Regions from separate parts of the Weissella coleopterorum genome, predicted to be linked through region 2. Evidence: predicted binding sites of a transcription regulator. Region 2 holds the regulator's gene; the other holds the start of a gene.

Region 1 (6,349 bases), 250 kb from region 2:
TTAATCAAATTTGTTTCTACACTTAAGTGGATTGGTTCATCACCACTGATGATAATTTCGCCGCTCACTAATTTATTCTCTTGAATTTTTTGCTTCAAAAACGTAAATAGCGGGTCTAATTTAATCAACGTCTGGTCTTCCGCCGTCCAAATACGTTGTTCAATTTCCTCATTCTTTAAAACCTCAATTACTTCATTTCCTGTTAGTTGCATTTTAAATTCCTTTGATTTCAGACTTTTGCAAAAAAATGTGTTTTTATACTTAACCTTCATTTTACCACATTGAATTAACCCATAAATCAGCTATTTGATAAATATCCAGTATATTGCTCTATCATCCAAAAAATTTTGTACCTATTCTTTTTAAATCAAAAAACCAACTACAAATTCATTGTAGTCGGTTTTCTCAATCAATTATTTAAATTACATCATACCATTCATGCCACCTTGTGGGGCTGGCATAGGTACTTCATCCTTTGGTTGTTCAGCTACCACTGCCTCAGTCGTCAATAACAATGCTGATACAGATGCGGCATTTTGTAAGGCTGACCGTGTCACCTTAGTAGGATCCACAATTCCAGCTGCAATCATATCAACCCAAGTATCATCAGCAGCATTATAACCAGTCCCTAGAGTTTGCTCCTTCAACTTGTTGACGATCACAGATCCTTCAAGTCCAGCATTCTCAGCAATTTGACGAACCGGTGCCTCAAGTGCGCGTTCAACAATGTTAATTCCAGTTTGAATATCCCCTTCAGCCTTTAAGGCTGAAACCGCTGGAATCACGTTGACCAATGCTGTTCCACCACCGGCGACGAAACCTTCTTCAACCGCTGCACGAGTGGCATTCAAAGCATCTTCAATTCGATACTTACGTTCTTTTAATTCGGTTTCAGTCGCTGCCCCAACATTAATAACTGCAACTCCTCCAGCCAATTTTGCTAGCCGTTCTTGTAACTTTTCACGATCAAAGTCAGATGTTGTTTCATCAATTTGACTCTTAATCAAAGCAACTCGTTCCGTAAGCAATTGCTTATCTCCAGCACCTTCTACCACCGTTGTGCTATCTTTTGTGATCGTAACCTTTGCCGCTTGTCCCAAATTCTCAATGGTTACATCCTTCAAATTTAACCCAAGGTCATCAGTAATAACGGTTCCACCAGTTAACACGGCCAAATCCTCTAACATGGCTTTACGTCGATCTCCAAACCCCGGAGCCTTAACAGCTACCACGTTGAAGGTTCCACGCATCTTATTCAAAACCAAGGTTGGTAGTGCCTCACCTGTAATATCGTCTGCCACAATCATAAGCGCCCGGCCTTGCTCTACGACCTGTTGTAGAACTGGTAAAATATCTTGAATATTGCCGATTTTCTTATCAGTAATCATGATAAATGGATTATCCAAATTAGCTTCCATTTTTTCATTATCAGTAACCATATATTGTGACATATATCCACGGTCAAATTGCATTCCTTCAACAACATCCAAGGTTGTTTCAATTCCCTTTGACTCTTCGATGGTAATTACACCGTCATGACCAACCTTGTCCATGGCTTCTGCAATTAAAGCACCCACCTCTTCGTTAGCCGCTGAAATTGACGCAATTTGCGCAATTTCTTCTTTTGTTGAAACGGTCTTAGACATTTCATGTAATGATTTAACGGCAGCATTCGTAGCTAATTCAATTCCACGACGGACACCAACTGGATTTGCTCCAGCCGTGACGTTCTTCAAGCCTTCGTTAATTATGGCTTGTGCTAATACGGTTGCGGTTGTCGTTCCATCACCAGCAATATCATTCGTCTTAGAAGCCACTTCAGCAACCAACTTAGCTCCCATATCCTCGAAATGGTCTTCCAATTCAATAGCTTTAGCAATTGTTACACCATCATTAGTAATTGTCGGAGCTCCATAACTTTGTTCAATCACTACATTTCGGCCTTTAGGTCCAATGGTTGTTTTTACAGTATCAGCTAGTTGATCAACCCCAGCCTTCATTTTTGCTCGCGCATCTTCAGAGAACTTTAATTCTTTTGCCATTTGATAACTCCTTTACCTTATATTATTAATTGAATTTTATATTTTTATAGAACGGCGATGATATCACGTTCATGCAAAACCAAATATGTCTCGCCACCATTTTTTATCTCTTTGCCGGCATATTGGTCATAAATAACTTCATCCCCAACTTTGACAGCCTTCGGAGCCTCCAAATCACCAACCGTGGTGTCAGAAACTGCTACGATAGTTCCTGTGGCAGATTTTTCTTGCGCATTTGAAGCGATCACAATGCTACCGACCGTTTGCTCTTTTTCATCATTGACTTGTAATAGAATCCGATCCCCTAATGGTTTTAACATAATATGATTTCCTCCTTATTTTTTAGCACTCTTTGACACTCAGTGCTAATTAACACTTTCTATAATACCACACTGGTAAATTTTTTCAACTAAATCATCAATTAAATCTCACGGATTGAAAGCGATTACTTTTCACCCTGGATTTCCGCCATAAATTCATCTAAATAAAAACGCATAAACGCTGTTCGGCGCGCCGCAATCGTCTGCGCTGTTTTTGTGTTCATAGTACTCTCTAATTTCAATAGTTTTTCATAAAAATGATTAATCACAGTGCTATGCTGTCGATATTCAATCTCAGACATATTTTCACGCACTATTTCATTGGGATTATACATTAAATTATTCGCATGACCACCATAGGCAAAAGCACGACCAATTCCAATTGCGCCTAAAGCGTCTAACCGATCTGCATCTTGAACAATTTCACCTTCCAAGCTGAGCTTATAATGTTGTTCCAAATTTTTAGAATAGGACATGTGTGTCATAATATTCAAGACTTCAGCCCTATCTACATCCGTTAGTCCCCATTCACGCATCTTAATCCGAAGTTCATCAATAGTTTCATTCACCGTATCAGTTAATTTGTCATCAATTAAATCATGCAGTAAAACTGCTGCTACGATTACGTCTTGGTTCATATTCTCCTCAGACTGCATTAACAATTCCGCGTTTTGTAATACTCGTTCCAAATGTAAATAATCATGCCCCGAAAACTCCTGGCTTGTTACCTCACGAACATAATCTTTAATTTCTTCAATCTGCATCTTTCCTACTCCTCAAACATTCTATCTATTTACTTTTAATTTTAAAAAATCATCTATCCGCTGGACATTACTTCACCTAATCCGTCGTATCTTCCCTTCCAGCTAGCCAAACTAGTCCAATCCAGATATAACTCCATTTTCATCAATATCAATCCGGTTGGCTGCTGGTACTTTTGGTAACCCAGGCATCGTTAAAATTGAACCAGTTAAGGCCACAATAAATCCTGCCCCTAATTTTGGCACAAGTTCGCGAATATGGAGTGTAAAGTCCTTAGGTGCCCCTAATCGCTGCGGATCATCTGATAATGAGTATTGGGTTTTAGCCATCACAATGGGCATGTTATCCCAACCAAATTTTTTGAATTGCTGTAACTGCTTTTGGGCTTTGGCTGATAATTCATATTGTGCGCCACCATAAATTTCAGTCACTAATTTATCGACTTTATCTTCAAACGTGGTCATAGGGTCATACAATGGTGTAAATTCATGCTGCTCTTCACTTTTATTGGCGACGGTCTCGGCCAACTCTAATGCACCATCTCCCCTTGGCCCCAAACATCGGCTACAACAGCGGTGGCTTGATGATCTTTTACAAACGTCTTCACCAATTCTAATTCATACACGGTATCAGCGGCGAAGCGATTAATTGCTACCACCACAGGTACATGGTATCGTTGCATTGCCGTCAAATGTTGCTCTAAATTAACTAACCCTTTTTTTAAGGCCGTTAAATCTGAATCAGATAACGAATCTAACGATTGTCCACCATTATATTTAAGGGCACGAACTGTTGCCACTAGCACGATAGTATCCGGACTCTTTCCTAATAATGGGACCTTAATATCCAGAAATTTTTCGCCACCCAAATCTGCTCCAAACCCAGCCTCCGTCACCACATAATCGGCTAACTTTAATGCCGATTGAGTTGCTAGAATTGAGTTAGTGCCCTGTGCGATATTAGCAAAAGGTCCACCGTGAATTAAGGTAGGTGTATGGGCTAAAGTCTGGACTAAGTTTGGTTTAATAGCATCCTTTAACATAACCGTTAAAGCGCCAGCTACCCCTAAATCTGCGACTGTGACTGGCTGATTATCCAGATTATAGGCCACTACGATACGCTTTATTCGAGATTTTAAATCCATTAAATCTGTTGATAATGTTAGAATCGCCATTAATTCTGATGCAACAGTGATATCAAACCCATCTTCACGAGGCACACCAGACTTAAGTCCACCTAAACCGATCGTAATATGTCGTAAGGCTCGGTCATTAACATCCAAAACTCGTTTCCAAATAATATTCCGTGGATCAATTTGGAGTGGATTTCCGTGCTGCAGACTATTATCGATTAAAGCCGCCAAAGTATTATGGGCACTGGTTAGCGCATGAAAATCTCCCGTAAAATGTAAATTAATATCTGCCATCGGGATAACTTGTGAATATCCGCCGCCCGTGGCACCTCCTTTCATTCCCATCACTGGCCCCATTGATGGTTCTCTTAATGCCACCATGGCTTGGCGCTTGGACAAATTCAGTGCATCAGCCAATCCAATTGTAACTGTTGATTTTCCCTCTCCTGCTGGGGTCGGACTAACCGCAGTAACTAAAATTAATTTACCTAGTTTTTGTGCCTGATGTTTTTGACTAAGTTTAATTTTGGCCTTATTTGATCCATATGTTTCAATTTCATCATCCTTTAAACCAACCTGCGCTGCAATTTTTTGAATTGGCCAAATTTCAGCTTGTTGTGCGATTTCAATATCCGTTGTCATCTTGAATGCCTCCCATACAATTCCATTTATTGCTATTATAGATGACTTTTACCGAATTGAAACGCTTTCTTATTCACCCCTCAATTTATTTTTTAATTTTTATTAAATTTATATTTAATATATCGAGTTTAAGTAGTGTATTTACTTGATTTTTAGTAAGCTTAAGCTAATCATTTAATTGTAAAGGGGATATTATTTAATGCTTAAAGAATTTAAAGATTTCATTTCGCGTGGTAGCGTTTTAGACTTAGCCGTTGGGGTTATCATCGGGGGTGCTTTTACTGGCCTTGTTAAATCACTGACTAACAATTTAATCAATCCGATCATTGGTCTTTTTACCGGACAAGTTTCCAGTTTGGATAATCTAAAACTAACTATTAATGATAGTCTTGTCTTGAAATACGGAGCATTCTTAGGTGATGTGATCAATTTCTTGATTACTGCCTTTGTCGTATTCTTAATTATTAAGTTTTTGAATAAATTTATTCGTCAAGAAAACGTTGAATCAACCGATGCGGTCAATCCCGAAGTTGAAATGTTAACGGAAATTCGTGACCTTTTGGCTAAGCAAAATCAATGATAATTCCAAGTAAAAAGCTCCACAAACCTAGTTAGTTTGTGGAGCTTTTTATTATGAGTACACTAATTTGATATCTTACCTTTTATTTTTGAACTAATGTTGAACCTTTTTGCATATAACGTAAAATTGGCCAACCTACAAGCATCCCCAGTAACCCATCCACCACTACTTCAATCAAAGCATTCAATCCTGCAATAGAAGTAAACATCCAAATGATACCTACATGGTTAGGAAGTCCAGCAACCGTGGTATTAAAAATTCGAAAATGAAGCCAAGTTAAGCCAATCACTAAACCAGTATTAATAATAGCTGCCAGTGCCCCTAGCAAAAACATTAATAAGGGCGATGCTCTATGCGCTTTTTGTTGAACTAATTTAATATAAATTATTCCAACAATCACACCGACCAAAATGCGCGGCAATAAGGCGGTAATTGGGTTGCGTAACATGAGTGATCCGATTCCAATTGGTAGCGTCCAAGCATGATAAAAAGAATACATTCCCATCACGGCGCCTAATAAACCACCCACTCGTGGTCCTAGCAACATCCCACCTAGTGAAACAGTAAATGGAATGATTGTTACCCTCACCATCGGATTAATGGGAATAAATCCAAGCCACGGTACCATGCACTGTAACAAAATAATCGCCATAAACATTGCCGTTAAAACTAACTGGCGCGTTGATTTTCTCTTATTGATCATGCCTTTCATCCTCTTCCAATAGCTAAAACCTCAATACTTAACGCTTAGCGCGCTCTTGTTCAATCCAAGCCGCCATACGTTCCATTCCAGTAGCCAAATTTTCATCATTTGCAGCATATGAAATCCGAATATAATCTGCTGTTTGATCCGAAAAGGCAATCCCCGGAG
Region 2 (6,349 bases):
ATGGATGTTATCGCAGCTTTTCAGGCGGGAATTCACAATGGGGTTGCATCAATGGGAACGAGCTTGACAAAAGCTCAGGTTCGGCGACTGAATCAAAATGCAGAAGAAATTCATGTGGCCTATGACTCTGATGCAGCGGGTCAAGCAGCCACCCATCGGGCGATTGAACTGATTGATCAAAATAGTTCATTAAAAACTAAAATTATTCATATCCCAGACAACCAAGATCCGGATGAATATTTACGAAGTCAAGGGATTGATGCGTTTCAAGAAGTTTTAACTCGTAATTTAGAAGATCCGGTCGCATTTAATTTGAATTATCTACGTCAAGATTTTGATTTGAGTAACCAAGGAGATATTTTTAATTATCTTGAGCAGGTTTTACCAACTTTAGCGCAGGTTAAAGAACCATTAGTGCGGCAAACTTTTGTTCAACAATTAGCGACGGAATTTAACGTTAGTAGTTCAGGTTTGGAAGAACAATTACGTAGTTTAATGTTACAAAAACAAGTGATTAAAAGAGGCCCTGAGTCATATATTGAACCGGAACAGGTTATAGTAGACCGACCGACGTTGTTCGAAAGACCCGCCTTATCACGAGTGGAGCAAGCTGAGCAAATTTTACTGACTTGGATGTTGAAACGCCAAGATGCGTGGTTAAAAGTAACTAGTAGTTCGGATTTTCATTTTGTTGATGTCATTTATGAAACGCTGTTCTTATTAGCAGATGGATTTAAACAAAAAAAACAAATTCAAGAAATCAAAGATTGGGCGGAATTTATGGATTTCGTCAAGGAGCCAGAACTGGTTCGCGTGCTTTCGCAGTTGAATCAAATTGACGATGCATTGATGCAAGATCTTGAACAAGTGGATGAGTATGTTAGCGTACTTTTAAATCAGGCACCATTGGAAGAGAAGATTAAACAAAAACAGCGAGAATTATTAGAAGCGAAACAAGTTCATAATGAAGTTTTGGCCACACAGTTAAGTTTTGAGGTGCTAACTTTATTACGGGAAAAACAAGCTAAACAATAATTATTTTTGTCAAATTAAGGAGTATATAGTATGCCAAAAAAAGTAGAGCAAACTGATGTGGAATTCGATCAAAAAGGCTTTGATAAAGCAATCAAGGATTTGGTTAAAGACTACAAAAAAGCAACGTCAATTAAAGAAGATGAGTTACATGAAACTTTAGTTAAACGTTGGAATTTAAATGCACCGCAAATTGATGAATTATATGATAAAGTGGAAGCGGCTGGGATCTCAATTGTTGATGAACAAGGTGAGCCAGCCGCGCGTGCTTTGAATAATCAAAAAAATGCCTTAAGTGAAAAAGAATTAAAACAAGCTGCTGAAGCTCCGACTGGTATTAAGATTAATGACCCGGTCCGGATGTACCTTAAAGAAATTGGTCGGGTAAGTTTGCTAACCGGTGAAGAAGAGGTGGCATTGGCTGAGCGGATTGAAGATGGGGACGCCAGTGCGAAGCAAGAATTGGCTGAAGCAAACTTACGTTTAGTTGTTTCGATTGCCAAACGTTATGTCGGTCGTGGAATGCAATTTTTAGATTTAATTCAAGAAGGAAATATGGGATTGATGAAGGCCGTTGAAAAGTTTGATTACCGAAAAGGATTTAAATTTTCAACCTATGCAACATGGTGGATTCGTCAAGCTATTACCCGTGCAATTGCGGATCAAGCCCGAACGATCCGAATTCCTGTTCACATGGTTGAAACGATCAATAAATTGATTCGGATTCAACGTTCATTGCTATCTGATTTAGGACGTGAGCCAACGCCCGAAGAAATTGGGGCTGAAATGGATATTGCAACTGAAAAAGTTCGCGATATTTTGAAAATAGCTCAGGAACCAGTTTCATTGGAAACTCCGATTGGGGAAGAGGATGATTCTCATCTTGGCGATTTCATTGAAGATAATGAAGCAATCTCACCAGCAGATTCTGCGGCATATCAAATGTTGAAAGAGCAATTAGAGTCGGTCTTGGACACTTTAACGGACCGCGAAGAGAACGTCTTACGGCTTCGGTTTGGTTTAGAAGATGGTCGGACGCGAACTTTGGAAGAAGTTGGTAAGGTATTTGGGGTTACTCGAGAACGAATCCGACAAATTGAAGCAAAAGCGTTACGAAAGTTGCGCCATCCAACGCGTTCAAAGCAATTACGAGATTTCTTAGACTAAATTATTGTTCGTAATGTTACTGCGAACATTGAAGTTACAACTCAAATTAAAGCAACTTGCTTAAAGTGATTTTCATTTAGTGCTAAAATCTAAATGAATCCGGGAGCAAGTTGTTTTTTATAAGTTGATATTTTAAAGCAATTTTATTTCGGATGAGATCAAAAAAATTTAAAATATTAGAAGATGGGTAGACCTATTTCTTGGAAACCCTTAGAAATTAGCTCTTTTAGCACTCTTCAAATATAAGTGCTAAAAAGGTTGACATTCATTTTTAGACGTGTATTATTATAGATGTTAGCAAGAAGAAAGATCGAGTGCTAATAACCAAGAAAGGAAGAATTGCGATGTTAACAGAACGGCAAAGAATCATTTTAAATGCGATTATTGCTGATTACATCCGATTTGGAAAAGCTGTTGGCTCAAAAGCTTTGTTGGTTGATATAAATCTACCGGTTAGTTCGGCGACAATTCGAAATGAGATGGCACAGTTAGAAGGGCAGGGATTGATTCAAAAGGAACATACTTCTTCTGGACGAATCCCTTCTCAAGAGGGTTACCGTTATTATGTTGATTATTTAATGACGTCCCGTCGGTCTTCTCAAGAGGAACGGCAACAAATCTATCGCACCTTTAGTCGGAGATTTCAACAAGTTGATGATTTGTTAATTCAAGTTACCAAATTTATGGCGAATATCACAGGATATACCACCATTGCGTTGAAACCAGCTACCATTGATGTAAAACTTTCGGGCTTTCAACTGATTCCAATTGATGGGCAACAAATTATGGCGGTCTTGGTCACTAGTAATGGACAAACTGCCAGTCAAAGTTTCCGACTCCCTAAGGGAACATCGATTGAAGAATTAGAGATGATTGTCACGTATATTAATCATCAATTGGTTGGTCGTCCCATTCGAGAAGCACTACAGAGTTTAAGCGGTGATCTACCGCTAGACTTAGAACGAACAATTTGTTCGCCCCAAGCCTTCTTACAGTTGTTTGGAGATATGCTCTCGCAAGCTATTCAAGATAAGGTGTTTATTGGGGGGAGCTTGAATGTGATGGACTTTACGACTGATAACGATTTAAAGGATATTAAGGCGCTTTACCAATTGTTAGATGATCCAGAAGAAATGCATCGAATTATTGGCTCCGCAAATGAGGGTGTTTTCGTTCAGATTGGTGAAGAAAATACGAATGAAATTTTAAAACCTTATAGTTTAGTTTCAACGCGGTATCAAATTCCAATGCATGGCTTTGGAGAGTTGGCAATTTTAGGACCGACAAATATGCCCTACGCTAAAATCGTAACCATTTTGAATGAAGTACGCCAAGCAGTAGTAGAAGAATTACAAGAATATTATTAGAAAAGAGGTGTTGGTATGGCCGAAAATAAGGCGGAGCAAGCAACGTCAGTTGACGAAGAATTATTGGAAGCAGTTGATGAAACAGACCATCAAACTGATAGTGAAACAATTGCAACCGATGCTGATGTTTCTAATGATGAGAATTCGATCGACGTAGATCCGTTGCAAGAATTACAAGCAAAGTATGATGCATTGGAAGACAAGTATTTGCGAACTAATGCTGAAATGCAAAATATGCAAACTCGTTTTGCAAAAGAGCAAGCAATTTCATTAAAATATGCAAATCAAAAGTTAGCGAAAGATATTCTACCAGCGCTAGATAATTTGGAACGAGCAATTAATGTTGATGCTAATGATGAATCTGCTCAACAGATTAAAACTGGAGTAGAAATGGTTTACAAGACTTTGAATAGTGCATTGGCAGATAATGACATCAAAGCGGTCGGCGTAGTGGGGGAAGATTTTGATCCTGAAATACATCAATCGGTTCAAACTCAGCCCGCAGATGATCAGCATCCAGTTGATACGGTGGCGCAAGTTTTGCAAAAAGGTTACTTGTTAGCTGATCGAGTTGTACGACCAGCGATGGTTGTTGTTTATAACTAATTGTTAAAGATAAAATAAAAAAATAAATCGAGGTAATTAATATGTCAAAGATTATTGGTATTGATTTAGGAACTACAAATTCAGCTGTCGCAGTGATGGAGGGAGGAACTCCCAAGGTTATCACGAATCCTAATGGTGGACGGACAACGCCTTCTGTTGTTTCGTTTAAAAATGGTGAAAGTCAAGTTGGTGACACTGCTAAGCGTCAAGCCATGACAAACCCAGATACTATTGTGTCAATTAAGTCACACATGGGTGAAGATGGTTATAAGGTAACCGTGGCTGGAAAAGATTATTCTCCAGAAGAAGTTTCAGCGATGATTTTACAATATATCAAGCAATATGCTGAAGATTACTTAGGTGAGACAGTTGATAAGGCGGTTATTACCGTTCCAGCTTACTTCAATGATGCCCAACGTCAAGCTACTAAGAATGCCGGTAAGATTGCTGGTTTGGAAGTGGAACGTATCATCAACGAGCCCACTGCGGCAGCATTGGCGTATGGACTTGATGACTTGACTAAGGATGAAAAAGTCTTAGTATATGATCTTGGTGGTGGAACCTTTGACGTTTCTATCCTTGAATTAGGAGATGGAGTCTTTGAAGTTTTGTCAACGTCAGGAGATACACATCTTGGTGGTGATGACTTTGATGAAAAGGTAATTGATTGGTTAGCTGAAGACTTTAAGAACGAAAACGGAATTGATTTGAAGCAAGATGCTTTGGCAATGCAACGTTTGAAGGAAGCTGCTGAAGCGGCAAAGAAGACTTTGTCACAAGCTACTGAAGCGCAAATTGACTTACCATTTATTGCTTCATCAGATAATGGACCATTACACATTCAAACAACTTTGACTCGTGCTAAGTTTAACCAATTGACACGTGATCTTGTTGAGCGGACTAAGGCTTCAGTTGAAACAGCCTTGAAGGATGCTGGGTTATCAAATTCTGAGATTGATCAAGTAATCTTGAATGGTGGTTCAACTCGTATTCCAGCCGTTCAAGAATTCGTTAAGGATTTGACTGGTAAGGAGCCAAATCACTCAATTAACCCTGATGAAGCGGTTGCCTTAGGGGCAGCGGTACAAGGTGGAGTGATTACTGGTGATGTTAAGGATGTTGTTTTGCTTGACGTGACACCATTAACACTTGGAATTGAAACAATGGGTGGTGTCTTCACTAAGTTAATCGATCGTAATACAACGATCCCTACTTCAAAGTCACAAGTCTTCTCAACTGCTGCTGATAATCAACCAGCTGTTGATATTCATGTTTTGCAAGGTGAGCGTGCGATGTCTGCTGACAACAAAACATTGGGACGGTTCCAATTGACTGATATTCCGGCTGCTCCACGTGGAGTACCACAAATCGAAGTTAAGTTTGACATTGACCGAAACGGAATTGTAACTGTTTCTGCCAAGGATCTTGGAACACAAAAGGAACAAAAGATCACCATCCAAAACTCAGGATCATTATCTGATGAAGAGATTGAAAAGATGATGAATGATGCCAAGGCCAATGAAGAGGCTGACAAAAAGCGTAAAGAAGAAGTCGATTTGCGTAATGATGTCGATCAATTAATCTTCTCAGCTGAGAAGACTTTGGAAGATACAGGGGATAAGTTGTCAGCTGACGATAAAAAGCCGGTTGAAGATGCTTTGACCGAATTGAAGTCGGCTAAGGAAGCTGACGATTTGGACCAGATGACAGCAAAGAAGGAAGCCTTGGAAAAGGTTTCTCAAGAATTAGCAGTTAAATTGTATCAACAAGCTTCTCCTGAACAGGAAGCAGATGCAACTGAAAATAAGGCTGATGATAACACTGTTGATGGTGATTTCGAAGACGTTTCTGACGATAAAAAGTAATTGTAATTACTCTCGTGAGGGACGGATGCCATTAAGAATAGGCGTATGGCCTATTCTTATACATAAAAAATAAAAAATGGAGGCGGTTTTCCTCATGAATAATACAGAATTATATGAAACGCTAGGCCTGGATAAAAATGCATCGCAAGATGATATTAAAAAGGCATATCGTAAATTATCAAAAAAGTATCATCCAGATATTAATAAGGAGTCCGGGGCTGAAGATACTTATAAGAAAGTTCAAGATGCTTATGAAACCTTAGGGGATGAAAGCAAGCGAGCTTCTTACGATCAATTTGGAACTACGGGTGA

Evidence for each region. Region 2 encodes HrcA, which represses chaperone genes, less so after heat shock. Its sites were predicted from a motif close to TTAGCACTCNNNNNNNNNGAGTGCTAA; they were not measured.
Region 1: the regulator HrcA is predicted to act here: its motif matches at 2,385-2,411, upstream of G7084_RS06580 (co-chaperone GroES).

Annotation. Positions count from the first base shown of each region.
Region 1 covers NZ_CP049888.1:1,291,730-1,298,078, forward strand. The annotation lists gene G7084_RS06570 (hypothetical protein) at 1-212, opposite strand, end outside; gene groL (chaperonin GroEL) at 423-2,042, opposite strand; gene G7084_RS06580 (co-chaperone GroES) at 2,087-2,362, opposite strand; gene G7084_RS06585 (HD domain-containing protein) at 2,488-3,126, opposite strand; partial or broken gene G7084_RS06590 (formate--tetrahydrofolate ligase) at 3,238-4,898, opposite strand; gene mscL (large-conductance mechanosensitive channel protein MscL) at 5,098-5,478, shown strand; gene G7084_RS06600 (ECF transporter S component) at 5,561-6,181, opposite strand; gene G7084_RS06605 (aminotransferase class I/II-fold pyridoxal phosphate-dependent enzyme) at 6,219-6,349, opposite strand, start outside.
Region 2 covers NZ_CP049888.1:1,039,724-1,046,072, reverse strand. The annotation lists gene dnaG (DNA primase) at 1-1,035, shown strand, start outside; gene rpoD (RNA polymerase sigma factor RpoD) at 1,066-2,199, shown strand; gene hrcA (heat-inducible transcriptional repressor HrcA) at 2,544-3,566, shown strand; gene grpE (nucleotide exchange factor GrpE) at 3,582-4,172, shown strand; gene dnaK (molecular chaperone DnaK) at 4,214-6,037, shown strand; gene G7084_RS05350 (DnaJ C-terminal domain-containing protein) at 6,132-6,349, shown strand, end outside.